4 regions of the Methylobacterium sp. Leaf111 genome follow, and region 3 is predicted to be linked to each of the others. Evidence: riboswitches for the same ligand, from Rfam matches in the RefSeq annotation. Region 3 holds a riboswitch; each other region holds the start of a gene.
The links. Region 3 has a riboswitch for cobalamin ahead of ASF41_RS11265 (TonB-dependent siderophore receptor). Riboswitches for the same ligand answer to the same signal wherever they lie in the genome.
Positions count from the first base shown of each region.

Region 1: linked by a shared signal. The riboswitch ahead of ASF41_RS03475 (CbtB-domain containing protein) and the one ahead of ASF41_RS11265 (TonB-dependent siderophore receptor) in region 3 are both predicted to bind cobalamin.
Region 2: linked by a shared signal. The riboswitch ahead of ASF41_RS05725 (TonB-dependent siderophore receptor) and the one ahead of ASF41_RS11265 (TonB-dependent siderophore receptor) in region 3 are both predicted to bind cobalamin.
Region 4: linked by a shared signal. The riboswitch ahead of ASF41_RS15445 (TonB-dependent receptor) and the one ahead of ASF41_RS11265 (TonB-dependent siderophore receptor) in region 3 are both predicted to bind cobalamin.

Region 1 is NZ_LMNE01000001.1:785,200-790,943, forward strand. Features, by position in the region: gene ASF41_RS03455 (cobyric acid synthase) at 1-341, opposite strand, end outside; gene ASF41_RS03460 (hypothetical protein) at 338-1,054, opposite strand; gene cobO (cob(I)yrinic acid a,c-diamide adenosyltransferase) at 1,054-1,653, opposite strand; gene cobU (bifunctional adenosylcobinamide kinase/adenosylcobinamide-phosphate guanylyltransferase) at 1,650-2,183, opposite strand; cobalamin riboswitch at 2,269-2,462, shown strand; gene ASF41_RS03475 (CbtB-domain containing protein) at 2,500-2,676, shown strand; gene ASF41_RS03480 (CbtA family protein) at 2,704-3,474, shown strand; gene ASF41_RS03485 (DUF1636 domain-containing protein) at 3,467-3,907, shown strand; gene cobW (cobalamin biosynthesis protein CobW) at 3,904-4,938, shown strand; gene cobN (cobaltochelatase subunit CobN) at 4,948-5,744, shown strand, end outside.
Region 2 is NZ_LMNE01000004.1:20,693-26,436, reverse strand. Features, by position in the region: gene ASF41_RS05730 (peptidase) at 1-1,322, opposite strand, end outside; gene ASF41_RS05725 (TonB-dependent siderophore receptor) at 1,322-3,544, opposite strand; cobalamin riboswitch at 3,898-4,114, opposite strand; gene ASF41_RS05720 (DUF2934 domain-containing protein) at 4,286-4,474, shown strand; gene ASF41_RS05715 (XRE family transcriptional regulator) at 4,508-4,792, opposite strand; gene ASF41_RS05705 (hypothetical protein) at 5,513-5,744, shown strand, end outside.
Region 3 is NZ_LMNE01000015.1:24,870-30,613, forward strand. Features, by position in the region: gene ASF41_RS11255 (TonB-dependent siderophore receptor) at 1-173, shown strand, start outside; gene ASF41_RS11260 (DUF1624 domain-containing protein) at 385-1,566, opposite strand; gene ASF41_RS11265 (TonB-dependent siderophore receptor) at 1,566-3,485, opposite strand; cobalamin riboswitch at 3,777-3,976, opposite strand; gene ASF41_RS11270 (AAA family ATPase) at 4,061-4,594, opposite strand; gene ASF41_RS11275 (DUF6925 family protein) at 4,618-5,580, opposite strand; gene ASF41_RS11280 (ABC transporter ATP-binding protein) at 5,555-5,744, opposite strand, start outside.
Region 4 is NZ_LMNE01000034.1:73,043-78,786, forward strand. Features, by position in the region: gene ASF41_RS15435 (PepSY domain-containing protein) at 1-1,327, opposite strand, end outside; gene ASF41_RS15440 (hypothetical protein) at 1,371-1,772, opposite strand; gene ASF41_RS15445 (TonB-dependent receptor) at 1,811-3,979, opposite strand; cobalamin riboswitch at 4,087-4,289, opposite strand; gene ASF41_RS15450 (hypothetical protein) at 4,366-4,677, opposite strand; gene ASF41_RS15455 (FdhF/YdeP family oxidoreductase) at 4,985-5,744, shown strand, end outside.

The sequences.
Region 1 (5,744 bases), on a different contig from region 3:
GAGGCGAGGAGACGCGGCTTCCAGGCCTGATAGTCCCGCGCCCTGGCGGTGCCGACCATGCGGCCCTGGACCACGACCTGGCTGCCGGTCTCGCTCTGGGGCTTCAGCAGCACCGGGTTCATGTGCACCGATAGCGCCACCCCCGCCGCCCGCGCCTGCAACGCCTGGGCCCGCCCGATCTCGCCGCCATCGGCGGTGACGGCGGCATTGTTCGACATGTTCTGCGGCTTGAAGGGCCGCACGGCGAGCCCGCGCCGCGCGAAGACCCGGCACAGCCCGGCCACGATCAGCGACTTGCCGACATCCGAGCCGGTGCCCTGGATCATGAGGGCGTGGGTCATGGCTGCGGCCCGTCCGACGGGGATGCGGCGCAGGCCGGATCGGCGGGCCGCGCGGCGCGACGAAAGGCCAGGATGGCGGCCCCGTAGGTCTCGACCACCTCCGAGAACGGCACGCGCTCCGCCGTGAACAGCACGGCCCGGTGCCGGAACAGATGGTCGGGAATCGCGAGGTCGCCGCAGGTCGACGCCGGGGGCGGCGCCTGCTCCCACCCTTGCGGCAGGGGCTGCCACAGGAGTTCCGCCCCGATGGTCTGCCGCGTCGTGCCGAGGGCCTGGACCGCCCGGCCGAACGGCGTGTCGGTGGTCTCGAGCAGGCGGTTCATCTCCGGGGTCAGGCGCTCGGGCACGTACCAGTTGTCCGCCTCCGACAGGACGTGGTCGCCGCAGGCGAGCCGCACCTGACGGTAGCGGAGGACGGTGTCGGGGCCGGCATTCAGGCGCCGGCGCGTCTCCTCCGAGGCGGGCTTGTCCGCGCCGCGCTGCCGATTCGCCGCGAGCCGCGGCGTCGCGGCCATGCCGTGCTCGGTGCACCAGCCTTCGAGGGTCGCGGTGGCGGAGCGGCTGGCGAGCAGCCGGGCGTTCAGGCCCTCCACCACCGCCAGGGCCTCGACGCGGCCGAGATAGCTGGCCGGCCAGGCCGGCGCGGTTTCAGCGTAGGCCGGATGGATGCCCGACAGGACAAGGAGCCCGACCGGGCCGAGGACGAAGCGCATCAGAATTCGATGCCCACCTGCGCCTTCACCCCGGCGGCGAAGTGATGCTTCACGACCGCCATCTCGGTGACGAGGTCGGCGGCCTCGATCAGGGCCGGCTTGGCGTTGCGGCCGGTGACCACGACGTGGAGGTCCGGTCGGCGCGCCCGGAAGGCCGCCACCACGGCCTCGAGATCCAAGTAGTCGTAGCGCAGGGCGATGTTGAGCTCGTCCAGCACCACGAGGCGGATCGTCGGATCGGCCATGAGGTCGAGGGCCTTGGCCCAGGCGTGCTCGGCGGCGGCGATGTCGCGGGCCTTGTCCTGGGTTTCCCAGGTGAAGCCCTCGCCGAGGGTGTGCCAGTCGATCCGGTCGCCGAAGGCCGTGAGGGCGTGCTTCTCGCCGGTGTCCCAGGCACCCTTGATGAACTGCACCACGCCGACGCGCCAGCCGTGGCCCAGCGCCCGCAGCATCAGCCCGAGGGCCGCCGTGGTCTTGCCCTTCCCCGGCCCGGTGTTGACGATGAGGAGCCCCTTCTCAATCGTCTTCTCCGCCACCTCGGCATCCTGGACGGCCTTGCGCTTCTCCATCTTTTCGCGATGGCGGTCGGCGTCGGTCATGGGGTGGCTCCGGGTTGGGGTTTCACGATCAGGGGCAGGCCCGCCACCGTGAGGACGACGCGGTCCGCCTGGGCCGCGAGGCGCTGGTGCAGGCGCCCCGCCGCATCGCGGAAACGGCGGGCCAGCGCGTTGTCCGGCACGATCCCGAGGCCGACCTCGTTGCCCACCAGGACCACCGGGCCGGAGGCCGCCGCGCAGGCCGCGAGCAGCGCGGCGGTGGCGGCGTCCACGTCGGCCTCCGCCAGGATCAGGTTGGTGAGCCAGAGGGTGAGGCAATCGACCAGCACCGGCCCGGTCGCGGCGGCGACCGCCTCGGGCAGGGCGAGCGGCACGTCCTGCGTGATCCAGCCGTCCGGGCGGCGGGCGCGGTGGAGCGCGATGCGCTCGCGCATCTCGTCGTCCCAGGCCTGGGCGGTGGCGAGGTAGAGCCAGGGCCGAGGCTGCGCCTCGATCAGCCCCTCGGCATGGGCGCTCTTGCCGGAGCGCGCGCCGCCGAGCACGAGGGTCAGTCTGGGTGGAGGATGCGGCATGCGGCCTGCTGTGCCCGAAATCGAGGTCCCGGGTCAAAGGCGGGAATCCGATCCGGGCCGCGTTGTCAGCAGATCGGCAACCGCGTAGAAGCGTGGACCGGACGGTGCCCCGGCGACGGGGTGAAAAGGGAATGCGGTGAGGGGGCGACCTCGAAACCGCAGCTGCCCCCGCAACTGTGAGCGGAGACGGGACTGCCATCAGCCACTGGAGCGATCCGGGAAGGCGGCAGGACCAGCGACCCGCGAGCCAGGAGACCTGCCGTCCTCCCGCTCGATGCTTGACGGCCGCCGGCGGGGCGGCCAGGAGATGAACCCGATGTCGACCAACACCCTCGTCCTGACCGGCACCCGCACCAACGAGCGCCTCGGCGCCGTGCTCGTGGCCGCCTTCCTCGGCCTCGGCCTCGTGTTCATGGCAGGCTTCGCCCCCGCGATGGCGCTGCACAACGCGGCGCACGACTTCCGCCACAGCCAGAACTTCCCCTGCCACTGAGCGTCTCCGCTTAAGGCAGACAATCCCATGATCATCCGGCTCGTGTCGGCGGCCCTGGTCGCCGGCTTCCTCGCGGCCGTCGTCGCGACGGGCCTGCAGCTCGCACTCACCTCGCCGCTCATCATCGCGGCCGAGCGCTACGAGACGCAGGCCTCCGCCGCCCCCGTTCGGCCGACCCCCGCCTCGCTGATCGTCCGCGTCCATGGCGGTCACGATCACGGCACCAAGGATCCCTCGGTGGCGGGCGGCGAGGTCGCGCCCGACTGGCAGCCCGGCCCCGGCCTGCCGCGCATGGCCTTCACCGCGCTCGCCACCCTGGTGGGCGGCGTCGGCTACGCGTTCCTGCTCGGTGCCGTGCTCCTGGCCTGCAACCGCGAGCCCAGCCCCGAGACCGGCCTGCGCTTCGCCATCGGCGGCTTCCTCGCGGTGGCGCTGGCCCCCGCCCTCGGCCTCGCGCCGGAACTCCCCGGGATGGAGGCCGCGCCGCTGGCCGACCGCCAGTTCTGGTGGGTGATGACCGCCGCGGCCACCGCCATGGGGCTCTACCTCATCGCGATCCGGCGGGCGCCGATCACCATCGCGGGCGGCATCGTGCTCCTCGTCGCGCCCCATCTCGCGGGTGCGCCGGAGGCGAGCCACGCCGCCTCGAACCTGCCGGCCTCCTACGCCGCGCAGTTCGCGGCGCGCTCGCTGGGCATCGCCTTCGTGTTCTGGGCGGTGATCGGGCTGGCCTATGGCTGGGCCTGGGGGCTGTTCGGCAAGACCCGGCCGACCCACGCGCGGCCGACCCATGCCTGACCACATGCCCAACCCGCGGCCTGACACGGACCACGCCGCCGTCACCCTCTACGTCTGCGCCACCTGCCGGACGGCCGGCGACGCCTCGGAGCCGCGGGCTGGCGCCCGCCTGCTCGCCGCGCTTCAGGACGCCGTGAGCGCCGGCGGCCACCCGGGCATCACGGTCGAGAGCGTCGAATGCCTCTCGGTCTGCAAGCGCCCCTGCACGGTGGCGGTGGCCTCGCAAGGCCGCTGGACCTACGTCTACGGCGATCTCGACCCGGTCGCGTCGGCCGGCACCATCCTGGACGGCGTGGCGCTCTATGCCGAGACGCCGGACGGCATCGTGCCGTGGAAGGCCCGGCCGCAGGAATTCCGCAAGGGCGTCGTCGCCCGCCTTCCCCCATTCCCGCCGCCCGTCGCGGCGCCCCCCCTTCCGGACGCCGCCGAATGACCCTCGTCGCCAAGATCCCCTGCACCATCGTCACGGGCTTCCTCGGGGCCGGCAAGACCACCCTGGTGCGCCACCTCGTGGAGAACGCGAACGGCCGGCGCCTCGCCATCATCGTCAACGAGTTCGGCGACATCGGCTTCGACGGCTCGTTCCTGGCCGCCTGCGGCATCGAGGGCTGCGGCGACGAGGACATCGTCGAGCTCGCCAACGGCTGCATCTGCTGCACCGTGGCCGACGATTTCGTGCCGGCCCTGAACAAGCTCCTCGACCGGGCCGATCCGCCCGAGCACATCCTGATCGAGACCTCGGGCCTCGCCCTACCCAAACCCCTGGTCCAGGCCTTCCAGTGGCCGGCGATCCGCTCGCGGGTGACGGTGGACGGCGTGGTCGCGGTCATCGACGGCCCGGCCGTGGCCGCCGGCTTCTTCGCCGACGATCCGGCGGCGCTCGCCGCCCAGCGCGCTGACGACGCAAGCGTCGACCACGACAATCCCCTCGAGGAGGTGTTCGAGGACCAGCTCCTCTGCGCCGACCTCGTGGTGATGAACAAGGCCGACCTCCTCGACGAGGCCGGGCGCGCCAAGGTCCGGGCCGAGGTCACCGAACACCTGCCCCGCGCGGTGAAGATGGTGGAGGCCGAGCACGGCCGCCTCGACCCGCGCGTGATCCTGGGGATCCAGGCGGCGGCCGAGGACGACCTCGACGCGCGTCCCTCCCACCACGGCGAGGGCGAGGACCACGACCACGACGACTTCGATTCGGTGGCGCTGCCGGTGGCGGCCACGGCCTCGGCCGAGGACCTGGCCATCCGCGTCGCCCGCGCCGCTGAGACGGAGGGCGTGCTGCGCATCAAGGGCTTCGCCGAGGTTACCGGCAAGCCGATGCGCCTCGTGGTCCAGGGCGTCGGTGCCCGCATCGCCCACCATTACGACCGCCCCTGGAAGTCCAGCGAGCTCCGCGACGGCCGCCTCGTGGTGATCGGCCTCAAGGGGTTCGACCAGGCCGCCGTCGCCGCCGCCTTGGCGGGATAAGCGCCCGCCATGCACCTGATCCGCATCGATACGGTCTCCCTCGACGAGGGCGAAGCCGCGATCGATCTCGGTCAGGCGCCGGGGGACATCGTCTTCCTGTCCTTCACCGATTCGGATCTCTTCGGCATGGCTGGCGCCCACGCGGCGGTCTTCCCGCCGGGTTCGGCCGGAGGCCCGACCCTGCGGCTCGCCAAGCTCGCGAAACTTCGCCACCCGATGTCGGTCGACCTCTACGTCGAGTCGGTGATCGCCCAGGCGCGGATGGTGGTGATCCGCTGTCTCGGCGGCCTCGATTACTGGCGCTACGGCATCGAGCGCGCCAGCGCGGCCGCCCGCGCCGCCGGGGTGGCGCTCGTGGTGCTGCCGGGCGACGACCGGCCCGACCCGCGCCTCGACGCCTATTCGACGAAGCCGGAGCTCGCCCCCGACTTCGACGCCTATTTCCGGGCCGGAGGCACGGCGAACCTGCGCCGCCTGGTCGGGCGCATGGCCGCCGCGATCGGATATCCCGCGGCGGTCGAGGCGCCCCTGCCCCTACCCCGCGGCTTCGTCTGCTGCCCGGGCTGCGGCCCCGTCGCGGACGGGCAGGCCCGCGCCGCCGGACGACCGTTCCAGACCGCCCCGGCCGAGGCGCCGCTGGCGCTGGTCGTGGTCTACCGGTCCAGCGTGCTCTCGGGCGACACCGCGCCGATCGCCGCGTTGGGCGCCGCGCTCCAGGCGCGCGGCCTTGCGGTGCTGGCCGTGGCGGTGTCGAGCCTGAAGGACCCCGCCGCGATCGCGCCCCTCCGGGCGGCCATCGCGGCGCA
Region 2 (5,744 bases), on a different contig from region 3:
CGGGCCTGGAACAGGTTTCCGAAGTCCAGGCGGTGGGGCGCCTCGAACAGCCAGCGCTGGAGCCGGCCGCTGGCATCGAGGCGGTCGAGGAGCGCGCCGGTCTCGGGGTCGAGGTGTAGCCAGGTCGCGGCCGGGTCGTCGAAGCGCACCCGCAGCACCGGCAGCGGCCGGGTGTCGTGGTGGGGATACCAGTAGGCGTCGTAGGCGGTCAGCGTCTCGGTCGCGGCGATGCGGGCCTCCGGCCAGGCGCGGGCGGCTGCGGCGCGCAAGATCGCCTCCGTGGGCGGCGGGACCGCGACCCGGCGGCCCCGGGCATCGGCGGCGACCAGCACGGGCCGGCCGCCGACCTGCGTGAACCGGACCTCGACGATCCCCGGCCGCGCCAGGCCGTCGAGGGCCGCGCGGCCGACCGCGGCCGGGGGCCCGGCATAGGCCGCCTGCAGGGCCGCCGGGGGCGTGCGGGGCGAGAACCAGTGGTTCGGGTTCATGGAGAGCCAGCCGCTCGCCACGAAGCTGAGGAGGCTCAGGCCCCCGAGGGTGCCGAGGAGGTGGTGCCAGCGCCCGAGGCCGCGATAGGGGCTCACCCCCGCGGCGTAGGGCCGGTACAGGCGCAGGCGCCAGATCCCCAGGGCGAGGCCGCTCAGCACCCCGGCGGTGGCGAGGCCGGAGACCCACAGCACGGTGCCGCGCCAGAGTTCGCCCCGCGCCCGCAGGGGCGTGGGGTAGAACCAGTGCGGGATCGCCCCGAGCCAGTTCCACAGGCGCTCCCGGCGGGTGGTGTCGAGGACGACCGCGCCCGTGCGGGCCGAGACGTAGAGCTCGGTGCCGGCCGCGTCCCCGAGCGCCACCACGTGGAAGGGGCGCACCGGGTCGTAGCGGTCGCGCACCGTCCATGGGTCGCGGGTCACCGCCCGCACGGTGGCGCCCTCGCCGAACGACGCCCGGGCGGCCGCCCCGTCGATCTCGCCCAGGGCCTGCCCGGTCTCGGCCGAGACCACGTGCCGGGCGTCGTCGCGGGTGGTGACCTGATAGACCGGCGCCCCGCCCCGCATGGACAGGCTGAGGCCGCCGGGGGCCGGGTCGAGCCCGGCCCGGGCCAGGGCCGCGTCCGGGCCGAGGAGGACCCGGTCCCAGGCGAGGGGCGCGAGGCGGGACAGGCGCTCGGCCTCCTTCAGGGCCGGAAACGCCACGTAGAGCATCACCAGCCCCGACAGCACCCAGGCGGCGAGGAACAGCCCCGTGGCGATGCCGAGCCAGCGGTGGCCGAGGATCAGCCCGCGCTTCAGGGGCTTCAGGAAGGCCCGTTTCGGAGAGGCCCGCATCAGAACCGGACGCTGTAGGCGACCTCGACGGAGCGAGGCCGGCCCAGCAGCCAGTTGGTGCCGACCCCGTTCACCGCGTTGCCGCTGATCGCGTAGATCGTGTCGAACAGGTTGTAGGCGCGCAGCGACAGGCGCGAATCCGGCGTGACCTGGTGGTCGAGCCCGGCATTGACCAGGGTGTAGGCCGGGCGCTTCGCCTGGTTGCCGAAGTCGCTGAAGGTCTCGCCCACGTGCTGCAGGCCGACCCGGGCCTCCCAGGCCGGGGCGAAGGCGTAAGTGACCCAGAGGTTGCCGACGCGCTCCGGCACGTCGATGGGCTGGCGCCCGGCATAGGACACCACCGCCCCGCCGACCGCCTGGTCGAAGGTGTCGTACTGGGCGTGCAGCAGCGCCAGGTTGGCGTCGATGCGCCAGGCCTCGGAGAGGTGCAGGCTCAGGGCCGCCTCGACGCCGAGGGAGGATTGCTGCCCGACCTGGGTCGAGAGCGTCGGCTGGCCCGGTACCGCCGAGATCAGGTTGTCCTTGACGATGCGGTAGCCGGCCAGCGTCCACTCGGCCCGGCCGTCCCAGGCCACGCCCTTGGCGCCGACCTCCACCTGCTCGCCGGTGGAGAGCCGGAAGTTGGCGAGACTCTGCGACAGGGAGATCAGGCTGCCCACCGGATCGGTGGCGGTGGCGTACTGGGCATAGAGCGCCAGCAGCGGCGTCGGGTTGTAGACGGCGCCGAAGCGGTAGCTCAGCGCCCGGAAGTCGCGGTCGAAGGTGTTGCCGGTGACGAGGTCGGTCCGCTGCAGCACCGGCGCGTCGTAGCGCACGCCGGCCAGGAGCGAGACCTGGTCGGACAGGATCAGGCGGTTCTCGGCGAAGACCGAGGCCTGGCGCGTGCTGGTGGCGTAGGCGGGCCGGGCGCGGCCCTCGGCCGGGAACAGGCCCGGGTCGTAGGCGAAGGGATCGACGCTGGTGGTGGTGTCGAAGTAGAAGTTGTTGGTGTGCCGGAAGGCGATGTGGTTCACGTCGAACCCGGCCAGGAATTCGTTGCGGAAGCCGAACAGGGTGCCGCGGAAGGTGGCGTCGAGGCGATTCCCGATCTGCTCCTGCTGGTGGTAGATCTCGAGGTAGTCGGAGCGGTCGATCCGGCCGGTGCCGCGGTTGAAGGCGTATTGCTCCACGTCCCGCCACTGGCGCCGGCTCTGGAGCCGGTAGGCGGTGTTGCGGACCGTGACGTCGGCGCTCGGCGTCCACTCGGCGCGCAGTTGCGTCCAGTTGTCGGTCCAGAGGATCTGGGCGTCGCGGACGTTGTAGTTGTTGAACCGGAGGGCGTCGCGGATGCGCCCGTCGACGAGGGGCGTGCCCCAGTAGCGGGCCGGCTCCTGATAGCCGAAATCATGGCTCAGGGTGACGGCGAGGTCCGGCGTCGCCTGCAGGGTCAGGGCGCCCGAGACCGCGAGGTTGCGGAAGCTCCCGTCCGGGGCGATCCAGCCCTCGGCCCGGTTGCCGCTGATGTTGAGGCGGTAGGCGAGCGCCTCCCCGATCGGGCCGCCGGAATCCAGGGCCAGACGCGCCAGACCGTCCGAGCCGACCGCCGCGCGGGCCTCGTTGAGGGGCGTGAAGACCGGCTTCTTGGTGACGACATTGATCACGCCGCCGATGGCGCCGTCGCCGTAGAGCACGGAGGCCGGCCCGCGCAGCACCTCGATGCGCTCGACGTTCCAGGTGTCGAACGGGAAGGTGACGGTGCCGGCGCCCACGAACAGGCGGGTGCCGTCGTAGAGCTGCTGGATCGAGTTCGGGCCGGAAAAGCCCCGGGCCGTGAAGGCGCCGTTGCCGTTGCCCGGCGCCGCCACCGTGGTGATGCCGGTGGCGTTCTGGGTGACGGCCTCCGCCACCGTGTTCTGGCCGCGCAGCCGCGTGGTCTCGCCCGCGATCACGTCGACGCTGGCGGGGGTCTCCAGGGCCGTCAGGCCGAGGCGGCTGGCGCTGCGGCCGGGGCTGCGCAGGTTGAGCCCCTCGGCGGGCGCCGGGCCGCCCCGCCCGGAGCCCGCGACCTCCAGGGTATCCAGGGTGACGGCCGGGGGGACCTCCCGGGTCTCGGCCTCGGCGGAGATCGGCAGCAGGCCGCCGAGCAGGGCCGCCAGGGGCAGGACGTGTCGCGACGGCAAGGTCGGGCCTTGCCGCGACCCGCGCGCGTTCGCGGTTCGGGACGGGATGGGGGCGACGGGCATAGGGTAACGGGATGTGGGGTAACTGGACGTGGGGCAACCGGACATGGGGCAACCGAACAAGGGCGCGGGCATCGGTCGGGGCCGACCTGCCGTCTCCGCTAGACTGAATGTTATAACATTACAATTGGCAAGCGGGGCCCGGGGCCGGCGTGTCCGCGGCGCAGCCGTCACCGGGCCGCGCGGGGCGGCCGGAGGGAGCATGCGGGAGCAAGACTTGCGGGCGAGGACGGGCATCGACGGGACGGCTGACGCGACGAGTCGCGCGGAGTGGCACGTCACCGCGAAGAGGTCGGTCCGTTCGCGGCAAGCGAACGCCCCGACACCCACCAGGACACCCCGCCCGATGCGTTTCGCGTGTGACCACGACTGACGGCAGGTCTCCTGGCTCGCGGGTCACCGCCCTCCCATCGTCTTCCCAGGCCCGGGTCCTGACGGACCGTTCACCCAGTGACGTGTTGATGAGGAGCTCGCCGCTTACAGTTGCGGGGGCAGCCGCGGCCTCGGGCTCTCGCCCTCACCGCGTTCCCTTTTGATCCTCGTTAAAGAGGAACCGTCGCGGGTAAGCTAGGCCGTTTCCGGCGCCGCCGTCAAATCCCCCGGGGTTCGGCAGCCTGCCCTGCGAACGGGGCGACCGGGGCAGCCTCGCGCGGATCGGGGGACAAATCCCGCCGTGGAGCGTTGGCCCCGCAGGGAGAACCGGGCTGTGACGCTGTGACCGAGACTGAAGGAGCAGAGAGCACGATGTCCGAGGATGGGATCACTTTCGAGCGGATCCGCGAGCGCGCCCATGAGATCTGGGAGCGCAACCACCGCCCCGAGGGGTTCGAGGTCGAGTTCTGGCTGATGGCCGAGCGGGAGCTGCGGGCCGAGCGCGCCCGCAACGCCCCGAAGTCGGCCGCACAGGCGCAGGAGGACGCCGCCTGTCCCTGACGGCGCCGGGGACGGGCTCGGGGGCGGGTCGCCTCAGCCGCTCGCCGCCACCGCGTCGTGGTCCGCGAACAGGATCGCGTGGGTGAACGGGCCGTCGACGCGAATCGGGGCCCGGACGAGGGCCTTGACGGGGACGTCGCGGACGGCCGCCCAGGCGCGGTAGCAATTCGGTGGGATCCGTCCCCGTCCGGTCTCCAGCTGCGAGAGGACAGTGTCGTATTCGGCCCCGACCACAGTGGCGAGCGGGTGCCGGCATAGGCCGCGCGCCGCGCGCAGGGGCTTCAGGAAGCGACCGCCCTCCCGGCCCGGTTCCGACACCCCCGCCGAATCCGGGCGTTGGCGGTGAGCAGACACGTGGGACATCCCTCCTCAAACAGCATGGGGAGGGCGCGATCACGGCAGTACCGCAAATCCCTCGGAGAGCAGGACCCGGGCGCCTGATCGGAGGGCGCAGGCCCGGCCGGCGCCGCCGCGACGCCGCGGGCGGGGGCGCCGTTCGACGCGCCTGATCCGGCGGCGACCGCCGGGCTAGTCGGAAACAGTCCGGACTGCGCCGTGATCCGTGGATCGGGACTTTCCGTTCGGGAACGCTCCGTTCCCGCGTCGCCTGCGCCCGCACCGGATGTGCCGCGCGCCGTGAGGGCGCGGGCGACGCGGTCGGTGCTGAGCGACGGCTTAGCGCGCGATACGGCCCGTGCGGGCGACGGCGATCGCCTTCGGGTTCTTCATCGAGCGGTTGCTGGAGAAAACCAACGATCCCGAACCGCGTGTCGACGGGCCCGCGATCCCGCCGCGGCGGGCCGCCTTCGGCCGCGCCGTGCACGGGGTCTCGACCCTCACGATCCTGGGGCTGAGGTTCGGACTGACTCTAGCCTGGGTCGTCTTCCTGTGTTGGGTCGCTCACGGAGTGCTAAGGTTGATAATGGACTAACGACCGCAGTGCAGCTGAAATTGTGCAAAGCACAAAAGTGCTGTTTATTTCCGCTTGTGTCCTCTCAATACCTAGGTAGTCTACCTTCCGGTGTCGTTGGTGCGCAAATGCTTCTGATCTGTTTTGCCTCGCTCGGAGCTGCCGCAAGCCAGGCCGTGCGCCTGCCGGGTCTTCTGGTGATCGTATCGCTGATGGCGGTGGCGATCGGTATCGAGGGGGCCCTGGAGCAGCGTGCCCTCGCGATCGTCCTGACCGATGCGATCTGGATGCTCGTGGCGGTGGAGGCGTCCTATGTCGCGGCCTCGCTGCTCTGGACGTCCGAGGCCTCGCCCGCCGAAC
Region 3 (5,744 bases):
ACGACGCGCTCGTGGCCTACGACTTCGCCGCCCTGGATCCGCGCTACAGAGGGTTCCGCGCCCAGGTGAACGCCTACAACATCTTCGATCGGCGATATCAGACCTGCTCGTTCGGCTTCTGCAACCGGAACGAGCCAGCCACAGTTCTCGGCAGCCTGATCTACCGGTGGTAAGCGAAGCTACGCCTTGGGCTAACCTTCCAAAGGTATGCTCGGGGTCTAGAGCAGGTGCAGCGGCGACGCCCATTGTTTCGTCGCCCGAAAGCAGACCGGCGACTGTCCACCCAACCCGGTCGTTGGCCTCTGCCTCGACAGCCCGGGAGCGGACCTTCCGAGGGCCGGGAGTGGGCCCAGGGAACGGGGTCCATCCGTCAGATTTCCTCCGCTAGAGATACTTGAGCCAGGCGATATCGCGACGTGCCGCCTTGAAGCGCGAGAACCATGCTGTCGGCCAGTACAAGGGTACGACCAGCCCAACGTACCAGGCCAGCACCCAGCCATAGTTCCCCACGCCGAACACGCTGCCCTGCGTCGGCCCCCAGATGGCGGCGGCACCGTGATACAGGAGCCGCAGGATCGTCAGGTGGAGCAGGTAGAAGAACATCGGCGCACCGCCAAACACCGCCAAAGCCGCGACGACTGGGGCGTCGCGCATTCGTTCAAGCGCGACGAGGAGCAGCGCCCCGATCCCAAGCGTCAGCAGCAGGAATAGCAGCGAGGGGGGATACTTCGTGAGCGAGACGAAGCTTATCGTGGTTCGAAGCGCGTCGCCCTCAACGACGAACCAGGGCTTGTCGCCGTAGCCGTACGCCAGACGCAGGACCAAGAAGGCGACGAGCATCCCGCAGCCGAGGACCAGGAACCGGCGCTCGCGGATGCGTGTCTTTATGCCGGGTAGGAACCACGGGCCGACCGCGTAGCCGAGCACGATCACGCCGATCCATGGGAGCACCGGATAGGTCGTCTTGGCGACCAGCCCGAACGGCAGCGCGATGACGTCGCGCTGGTGCAGCATCGCCCAGACCGCAAAAAACGGTTGGGCAGGCTGGATGTGGATCGGGTCGAGGAGGTTGTGGCCGCAGACGATCAGCAGTCCGACCGCGAGGAGGACAGGGCATGGAAGGTCGACCAGTGCCGCCAGGACGATCATGCAGACGCCGATGCACCAGATGACCTGCAGCCAGAGCGTCGGACTGGCCACGCCCCAGTACAGCTCCGACAGGTAGAGGACCTCCAGCGCCATCAGCACGAGCCCACGCTTCAGCAGGTAGGCCCGTGTCTCCGCCAGCGTGTGCCGGGTACCGAACAAGTACGCAGCCACGCCGGTCAACGCGATGAAGGTAGGCGCGCATAGGCTGACGACGAGCCGGGCCAGGGCCACGGCCGGCAGGGTGGTCCGGGCATCGACCGGGTCAGCCACGGGCACGTGCAGGAACCAGGTCTCCCGCAGGTGGTCGAGGAGCATCAGCACCATCACCAGCCCGCGCAGGGCGTCGACGGAGGCGATGCGTGCGGTCGTGGCCGATCCCTCCGTCGACGCCCCCGGCATTCCCGGATGCACGCCCATCAGAACCGCGCCGTCATGCTGACGGTGACCCGCCTCGGCTCGCCGACGCCGACCCAAAAGCTGTTGTAGGAACGCTCGTAGTAGGCCTCGTCGAAAATGTTGTCGATGTTGATCCCGAAGCGCAGGTTCTCGTAGCGGTAGTAGGCCAGCGCGTCCGTCAGGACGTAGCCCGGCAGGCGGAAGCGCTCGTTGCCGCTGTCGCCGAGGCGCGATCCGACCGCTCGAAAGCCTCCTCCAAAGCCAAAGCCCTTCCAATTGCCCGCCTGGACCTCGTAGATGCCGAGTAGGCTGCCAGAGTGGCGCGGGATGTTGAGGAGCGGCGAGCCGACTCTTAGGACCTCGTCACGGGTGACCGCCGCGTCGATGAAGGCGTAGCCCCCGATCACCCGGAACTCCGGCGTGACCTGCCCGACGAGGCTGACGTCGAAGCCCTCGCTGCGCACGGCGCCGGCGGCGATCTGGAAGAAGAAGTCCGCTGGGTCGGTGGTCAGCACGTTCTGCTTCTCGATGTGGAAGGCGGCCGCCGTGACGCTGAGGCCATCGAACAGGTCGAGCTTGGCCCCGACCTCGTAGGCGAACCCGGTCTCGGGCGCGAAGGGCCGGGACGCGCTGTCGAAGCCAGTGTTGGGGCGGAACGAGGCGGCGACGTTGCCGTAGAGCGCCAGGAACGACAGCGGCTGGTAGACGAGCCCGGCGCGGGGCGAGAACCCGGTGCGGTCCTGCTCGGTCCGCTCGTTCGCGACCTTGTCGCGGAAGGTCTGGTTGTAGAAGTCAGTCCGGTTGCCGATCAGCAGCTTCCACTCGGGGCTCAGCGCGATCTGGTCCTGAAGGTAGACCGCAGTGTTCCCGACATTCTCGCTGGCGCTGTAGCGGCGCGTGAAGGGGGGCTTGGGCTGGCCGTAGACCGGGTTGAACAAGTCGATGGCGAACGGGTCGAGGCGCGGAGTCGAGCGCTGCAGGTTCTCGGTGCTGTTGTAGCGTTCGTGCTCCAGGCCGAGCAGCAGGGTGTGGGCGAAGGGCCCGGTCTCGAAGCGGCCGACGAGTTCGGCCTGGCCGATGGCGACGCCCCAGGTGAAGTCGTGCTGGCGGAACTCCCGCAGGAGCGTACGCCCGTCGTCTAGGATCCCGGTCGCGCCGGTCTGCAGGCCGGTGAGGCTGCCGGTGTTGAGATGGGTAGCGACCCGCAGCTGCCAGTCGGCGTTGAAGGCGTGCTCCAACCGGACCTGCAGGATGCCGGCCTCCGATACGGAATCGTCGCCTGGCTCGCCGAAGAACCGCGAGCGCGGAACGAGGCCGAGACGATTGTTCACCGCGACGGTGCCCCGGTCGAAGGTCTGGCGGTTGCGCAGGTACTGCGCCTCGAACGTGATCTTGGTGTCGGGGGTGACCTGCCAGCTCACCACCGGCGCCAGGAGCACCCGGTCGCCGTCGACGAAGTCGCGAAAGCTGTCCTGGCGGGCAAGAGCGCCGTTGAAACGGTAGAGCACGCTGCCGTCCCCGCTCAGCGCGCCGCCGGCATCGACCGTGGTTCGCGCGGTTCCGAAGCTGCCGAACAGCGTGCCCATCTCGACGAAGGGACGCGCCACCGGCTGCTTGGTCAGGATGTTGACGGTCCCGCCCGGGTCGCTACGACCATAGAGGGCACCGGCTGGGCCCTTCAGCACCTCGATGGACTGGACGTTCTGGGTGTCGGGCGCGCCGTTGTAGCCGCGGGCAACATTGAAGCCGTTGAAGAAGATGTCCTGCGTGGCGAAGCCCCGCACCGAGTACAGGGCGAGGTTCTGGGCGCCGAAGTCGTTCTGCTTGCCGACGCCGGGCACGTAGTCGAGGGCGCGCTCGACCCTGGTAGCGGCGGTGTCGACCAGGACCTCCCGGGGCACCACGTCGACCTGCTGCGGGACGTCCCGTCGCGGCGTCACCGTCTTGGTACCGCTGTAGAGCTCGGGCACACGATAGGTCGGCGCGGCCGTGTAGGTCCCCTCGACGGAGAGCGCATCAAGCACGACGGCGGTCTCTCCAGAGCGCGCTCCCTGGGCCGCGACGGCGGTGGGGATCGCGCAGGACAGGGCCAGTGTGAGCCAAAACGGATTCGATGGACGACGGGACAAAGCGGACGGCCTCGGCAGTGGCACGTCACCGCGAACGAAGCCGAAGCACACGCGACGCGCAGGCTCCCGCACCCGCCGGGGCACCCCGCCCAGCGCGTTTCGCGTGTGACCACGACTGACGGCAGGTCTCCTGGCTCGCGGGTCGTCGCCCTTCACCGTCTTCCCGAGCGAGGTGGCTCAGTGACGTCGGTGGTGAAGGGCTCGCCGCTCACAGTTGCGGGGGCAGCCGCGGCATCGGGCCAAGACCCTCACCGCGTTCCCTTTTGATCCTCCGGGGAGGAACCGTCACGGTCGGGGTAGCATGCGCAGCCCCTGGCCCGTCAACGGACCGCGAGCGATGGATCGGACGTTGTGCCCTGCCGGCGACACTTGTCCGCAGGAACCTGTCATTCGCCCGGCCAGGCCAGGATCTCGACCTGCTCGGGCGGCAGGGTGCGCCACCAGGCATCGGGCGCCCTGAAGGCCTCGTAGGTGAACCGAAGAACGGCCTCGGGCTGGCGGTGCGAGGGATCGATGCGACCGCGCTCCTCGTTGCGGGCCGTCAGGACCTCCCACGGCACGTCGAACACCTTCCACGCCACGACGAGCCCGTGACGGGCCACAATCCCGAGTTCGCGCTCGAACACGGGCCTGGTGAGATGGGTGTCCGCCAGCACGACGCTGAAGCCGTGCGCCAGGGCGGCCTCCAGGGCCGCCTCCTTGACCCGGTGCAGGACGTCCCGGGCCGCATCGTCATGGGAGCCCTGCCGGAGTTGCCAGTAGACCTGCCGGTCCGGTGGCCAGAGGGCCTGCCGGAAGTCGTCAAGTGTCAGGTGGACCCAGCCGTCGAGGGGATCGAAGCGGCGGGCGTAGGTCGTCTTGCCCGAGCCCGGGCAGCCGATCAGGCCGACCACCCGCCGGGATCGGCCCTCACGATCCATGCCGGGTACGGACGACGTCACGATCAGGCCGTCGCCTCGGCATCCTCGTCGTCGCCGACCGATGCCTCGATGATCTCCCCGCGTAGGTAGCGCCCCTGAGCCTCGGCGACGCGTCGCGCGCCCTGGGCATGACGGCTCGACACGGTGCCCCCTGGCGTCTCGGGCTCGCTGCGCTTAATCGCCACGAGTTCCGGGTCACCCCAACGGTCGAGCAACGCCTGGAACGCTTCGTAGCGTTCGGCATCGAAGGCGATGCGCTCGCCCATCATGTCCTTGTAGGGGTGGGCTGGATGAAGGCCGGCGCATGGGACCCAGCCGGCCGGGATCGGCGTCGTGGCCGCATGCGTCCGGCCGCTGCGCAGAAGCTTGGGCAGCACGTGCGTGTGCGGCCCTTCCGGGCTGGTACCGCCGGGACCGGGTATGGGAGCGTAGACTTCCACTCGTCCGATCCGCGCCAGGAACACCCGGTGCGGGCTCATGGCCACGAGATGTGGCCCGATGGGATTGGCGTGGTCGAACAGCGGCATGCCGGTTCCGGCCCGCAGCCGTGCGATTGCCTCCGGGTCGCGCGCACGCACGCAGGCATCGACGGCCGAAAGCCCGAGGCCGAGATCGAACAGGATACCGTCCCGGTCCTCGACCCGGGCGGCCTCCCTGTCCGGCCCGAGCTCCGTCACCACGGTCCTGCGGTTCATCCCGCAGGTCGCCTCCGGCAGGCAGAGGGCGAGCGCGTGGTTCCAGCCCGAGGCCACCGCGGTCTCGTATGCGACGGGCCGTAGGTCGGAGCTCGGGGTCAGGGCGATGGCCCCGCGCGCGGTCGCCATTCCCAGGCGCTCGTCCGGAAGGGGCAGGACGGCCTCCTCCGGATCGCGCATGAACTCGGCGATGGCGCCGAAGCTTCCGAGGCTCCAGGCCGTGCCCGGATCGGACAGCGCCTCGCGCAGGAGGGTCACGACGGCATCAGGACCGTTGGGAGAAGGCTGCATCGGTATCCTCCGGTTGAGGCCCTGAACGGCTCCAGGGCAGGATGTAGGGCGTTCCATCGGGCGCGGCCCCGCGCCGGACCGTGACGCCGAACACGTCGGCGAGCACACGGTCCGTCAGGGCGGCACCCGGAGGCCCATCGGCGGCGAGACGTCCCGCGCCGAGA
Region 4 (5,744 bases), on a different contig from region 3:
GCATGCCGAGGATGACGAGCCCGGTCAGGGGGAACAGGGCCCCGAGGACGAGGACGATCAGGGTCACGCCGGCCGCGACACGCCGGTCGCGTGGCCACGGTGGTACGCCGAGGCGACCGGCGGGGCGCCGCTTCCACCACATCGTCGCGGCGGTCACGGCGAGCAGGATGGTCGCCAGGCAGAAGGCCAGCATCGCGAACTGATTGGCTCGACCCCAGTGCTCGCCCTTGTGGAGGCCGATGCCGTACTGGATGGCGCGGGCGACCCCGCCAAGGTCCGCGAACCGGACGTCGACCAGCGGCGTGCCGGTGTACTGGTCGAGGGAGATCATCCGCTGCCCCGTCACGTCCTTCGGGTAGGCGGCCGCGGCGTAGACGCCGGTCTCCCCCGACGGCAGGGAGACCTCGAAGCCGCGCGGCATCCTGAGGGCTCGCAGGATGTCGACGGCGCGCGCGAGCCCGATGGTGGGGGTGGCGGCCGGCTGCGAGGTCGGAAGCGGAGCGTCCTCCATGGCCCATCCGGTGGTGGTGAGCATCTCCCGCATGGGCACGGTCGACACGGGCTTGTTGGCCCAGAGGGCGCTGGGCTGCCCGACGCCGGCCGCGTTGGACCAGGTGCGCAGATGCTGGCCCCACCAGGCCGACCAGGGCAGCCCGGTCAGGGCGAGGAAGAAGATTCCGGCCCCGGCGACCAAGCCGGTGACGGCGTGCAGGTCGCGCCACCACACGCGCCTGCGCGGCGTGCCGCGGAGGCGCACGACCCCGCCGCCCTGCTGGCGCGGCCACCAGAGATAGAAGCCCGTCAGAACCAGGATGATCGTGAACCCGGCCACGACCTCGATGAGTCCGTTGGCCACCGGTCCGAAGTAGGCGAGGCTGTGCAGGCCTCGCACCACCATCATGAACTCGTCGTCCCGGGCGACCCGGTCCAGCACCGAGCCGTCGTATGGGTTGAGATAGACCAGGATCCTGCGGGATCCCTCGGCCATCGTCACGACCGCGGAGGCGGACGGATCGGCGGGCTCGGTCAACGAGACCGGTACGGCGGTCGGCACGGCCTCGGAGGCGTTGAACAGCAGGACGTCCACACCCACGGGCGAGCTCGCCTGCACGGCGACCCTTGTCCGGTACGCGAACAGGGTCGCGTTGACCTCGTCCTTGAACAGGTAGAGCGAGCCGGTGACCGAGAGCAGGATCAGGACGGGCAGGCAGAGCAGGCCGGCGTAGAAGTGCCAGCGCCAGACGGCGCGATAGACGGCATCCTGCATCGGGCGGGCAGAAACGACGGCGCGGAAGGCCGTCGCGTCACCCTGGAGGGACTGAGACATGGTTGGGGGTCCGGCACGGAGCGATCTGGGACAAACGGATCGATCAGGCGGTCGGCGGACCTCGGGGACTGACGGATGGATCGGGCGGCGCCCGTGCGGTTCCCGGGTCTCCGGTCCGCCAGGCGCGGAGCACCGCATCGCCGGGCGACCAGCGCACGGCGACGAAGGCGAGAACCAGAACGGGCACCATGACGGCTTGCACCAGGGTGCAGCACGAATGACGACAGGGCAGTGCCGCGTCCGCCGGAGCGTCCGTTCCGGCGTGTTCGGCACAGATGATGGTGTTGAAGCTCAGCTGGGGCACGGGCGCCATGGAGCCCAGCAACGCCTGCAGGCAAAGCGCGTAGAGGACGGTCAGGGCGATGACCGCACGGCAGAATCCCCAATCTGGCCGCCAAGTACGCATGACAGCCGCGTAAGCTGTGGTTCCACGCTTCGTCAACATGGCAAAGTCATCTCACAGACTTTCACCCGGCATGTGATCTAGAACCGCCCCGCCAGGGTCAGGCGTACCGCCGTCGGCTCGACGGGGTGGAAGTGCCGGTCCGCGACGCCGTCCGCCGCCTCGCCGGGCAAACGGGAGGTGTAGAAGTAGGTGATCTGATCGGCCTGGGCGTTGGTCAGGTTCAACACGTCGAGGGACAGGCTGATTCCGTTGTCGAAGTTGTAGCCGACCCGCCCGTTGACCAGCGCCGTCGGGCGCGAGCGCACCGAATTGTCCTCGATCAGCGGCCGCGGCCCGAAGTAGCGCAGGCGCATCGCTCCGAACCAGCCCGGCCCCTCGCCGAAGGTGAAACCGGCCGAGGCAATGGTGGTGGGCGCCTCCGGGACCCGGTTGCCGACGGGGTCGTGATCCGCGAAGCGGGCATTCGTCACCGTCAGGTCCCCCTCCAGGGAAAGCCAGGGCGTCACTGCGTAGCGGTTGGTCCATTCGACGCCGAAGCGGCGGGTGGGACGGCTCGGCTCGGTGGTGCCGCTGTCGCCCTGGAACAGGTTCTCGGAGGCGAAGTCGAGCTGGAACAGCGTCACCGCCGTCTCCAGCCCGGCGAGGCTGCGGTTGCGCAGGCCGATCTCCGAGCCCGTCGAAGGCACGAGGAAGGGCGAGCGGCTGATGTTGAAGAGCGGGCTCGCCGGATCCACCGTCGCGGTGACGCCGCGGGCATCGTTCGAGTGGAAGCCGCCCCCGTAATTCACGAACACCTCGGTGTCGAACCAGGGTCCCAGCACGAGGCCGAGCTTCGGGTTGACGATCCCGTCCCGGGCCGTGCCGGAATTGGCCGGCGTGTCCGAGCGGACATCGGCGGAGAACCCGTCGGCGCGCACGCCGACGCTGGTGCGCAGCCAGTCGGTCCAGCGCATCCGGCTCTCGACGTAGAGGGCCGCGCTCGCCTCCAGCACCCGGTCATCGAGCACGGTCGAGCGGGTTTGCCGCGCCGTGGTGTTGAACAGGCCGACCCGGATGGCGTCGGTGCGGGTCTGGAGGCCGATCTCGTTCTCCACGGCCAAGCCGAACAGGGTGCCCTCGACGGTGTGGCTGACCTCGCCGCCGCCGAGCACCCGGCTGTCGCGCTGGCGGAACTGGTCGCCGTTCACCGGATCGTTGAGGAAGTAGGTGAAGTCGTTGAACAGGTTCATGCCGTAGCGGATGACGTAGCCGCTCGCCCGGGTGATGCCGGCGTCGCTCGTCCGGCTCCAGCGGCCCGAGAGGGAGAAGCGGCCGGTGTCGCCACCGTCCGTGGGATTCAGGGAGCCGAAGCGGCCGATGATCCCCTCCGCCACGGCGCGCTCCGGGATCTGGTTGGTGGCGTTCCACTTGGCCCAGTAGGCCATGCCGGTCAGCGCGAAGCCGTCGAGGGCCGTGCCCTGGCTGTAGCGGACGACGGCGTTCAGCTTGGCGAGGCGGTCGGGCACGTCCCAGGGGCCGTCATAGGTCTGGGCCTCGCCGGCCACGAGCAGGTGGCCTTCGCCGAGGGGCGCGGAGGCGATGCTGAGGGCGCGCTTGTAGCCGAAGCTGCCGAGCGACGTCAGCGCGAGGTTGCGCGCGACCGTGTCGAGATAGTCGATCCGCACCGAGCCGGCAGAGGCGAAGTCGCCGTCGCGGACGAAGTAGGGTCCCTTGTGGAATTCGACCGCGCCGACGAGTTCCGGGATCAGGAAATTCAGGTCGGCATAGCCCTGGCCGTGAGCGTGGGTGCGCATGTTCACCGGCATGCCGTCCACGTGAAGCGCGATGTCGGTGCCGTGGTCGAGGTTGAACCCGCGCAGGAAGAACTGGTTGGCCTTCCCCTCCCCGGAATGCTGGGTGACGATGAGGCCGGGCACGCTCTCGAGCGCCTCGCCGGGCCGGGTGATCGGCCGGCTGTTGAGTGCCGCCCCCGAGATCACGCCGGCGCTCGCCGCATCGACGCTGCGGAGGCCGCCGCCGATGCCGGTGACGCCGCCGACGAATCCCGCATGGGCGGCTGGCCCGCGGCCACCGCTGGCCGGGGCCTCGGCGGTCACGGACAATTCGGCGAGGTCCGCCTGCGCAGTCTCGGCGAACGCGTCCGGAATCCCGGCGCCGTAGGGCAGGAAACCGGCGCAGGCGCCGAGGAGCCAGGATCGGGCGGTGGGCCGTGAACGGGGAAACGATCGAGAACGGGAGGACGACATGGGACCTCGGGCGACGTCTGTGGCACGTCACCGCGAACGAGGCCGGCCCGGATGCCGCACGGCATCCGCCCCGACACCCACCAGGACACCCCGCCCGATGCGTTTCGCGTGTGACCACGACTGACGGCAGGTCTCCTGGCTCGCGGGTCACCGCCCTCTCATCGTCTTCCCAGATGTCGAGACACCCAGTGACGTGCTGATGAGGAACTCGCCGCTTACAGTTGCGGGGGCAGCCGCGGCGTTGGAGCAAAATTCCTCACCGCGTTCCCTTTTGATCCTCCGGGGAGGAACCGTCCGACGCCAGGAAGCCCGACACGCGGCGACGGCGTCAATGGCCACGCGGGGTTTTCGGGCGGGTGTGCCCGGCAGGCGACAGGCGTCGGGCGTCAGGGTCGGTCATCCGGTTTCCGCGCCGGCGCGCGCCGGCGGCCCGTGCCGGCCAGGACGGCGCCACCGGCCGCGAGGCCGAGGAGGATCCATTTCAGGGGAAGGCGCTCCGCGCCCTCGCTGCGCTGGGGCGCGGTCACCATGTGGCCCGGCGGAAGCTCCACGCCGGGCTTGCCGTAGGCCTGCGCGTCGGCGATCTGCTCGGCCGACACGGCCCATTCGGCGCCGATCTGCCGGTCATGCGCCATCAACGCGAGGCCGACCGCGAGGCCGACGGCCGCCGCCGCGAAGATCCTCACCGGCGTCCGCATCTCCCCCGCTCCCGTCTTCCCCGCTTTCCAGCGGCCGATCCGGCCCGAGGGTTAGGCGATCGACCCGCCGTCCGCCAGGGACCGGGGCCGGAGAGGAAGGTCCCGATTGTCCGCATTGCGGCCTTGAACGGTTTTAACCCGGTCTTCATCGGCTCTGCAAAAAACGCATGGGACCCCTAACGGCATGACTGGCCTGCGTTTTCGCGCGATTGAGCGCGCACTGTGCATCGCGATATCGCTGGGGCGAGACTGCTCCGCTTCGCGGCCGATCGTCGGCCATGCGAGCCCTGCCCCTCAGGACCCCGTCATGGATCATCCGGTCGCGACCCCGAAGCGCTCCTCCGCGGCTGGCGGCTGGGGGGCCCTGAAAAGTTGCGGCAAGCACCTGCTGGGAAGCCGGGCGCCCCTGTCGGGTGCGCGCGCGATGCTGAAAGCCAACCAGCCCGACGGCTTCGACTGTCCCGGCTGCGCCTGGGGCGATCCGGCGCACGGGTCCTCGTTCGAGTTCTGCGAGAACGGCGTGAAGGCGGTGTCCTGGGAGGCCACCGACAAGCGCACGCCGCCGAAGTTCTTCGCCAAGCACACCGTGAGCGCGCTGCGCGGCTGGACCGACTACGCCCTGGAGGGCGAGGGCCGCCTGACGCATCCGATGCGCTACGACGCGGCCAGCGACCGCTACGTCGCCACGACCTGGGACGCCGCCTTCGCGGAAATCGGCGCCACCCTGCGCGGGCTCGACCACCCGGACCAGGCCGAGTTCTACACCTCGGGCCGCGCCTCGAACGAAGCCGCCTACGTCTACCAGCTCTTCGCCCGGCACTACGGCACCAACAACTTCCCCGACTGCTCCAACATGTGCCACGAGGCCAGCGGCATCGCCCTCCAGGCGGCCATCGGCGTCGGCAAGGGCACCGTGCTGCTGGAGGATTTCGAGAAAGCCGACGCGATCTTCGTCGTTGGGCAGAACCCCGGCACCAACCATCCGCGCATGCTCGGCGACCTGCGGCGGGCGGCCCAGCGCGGCGCGAAGGTCGTGGTGTTCAATCCCGTGCGCGAGCGCGGGCTGG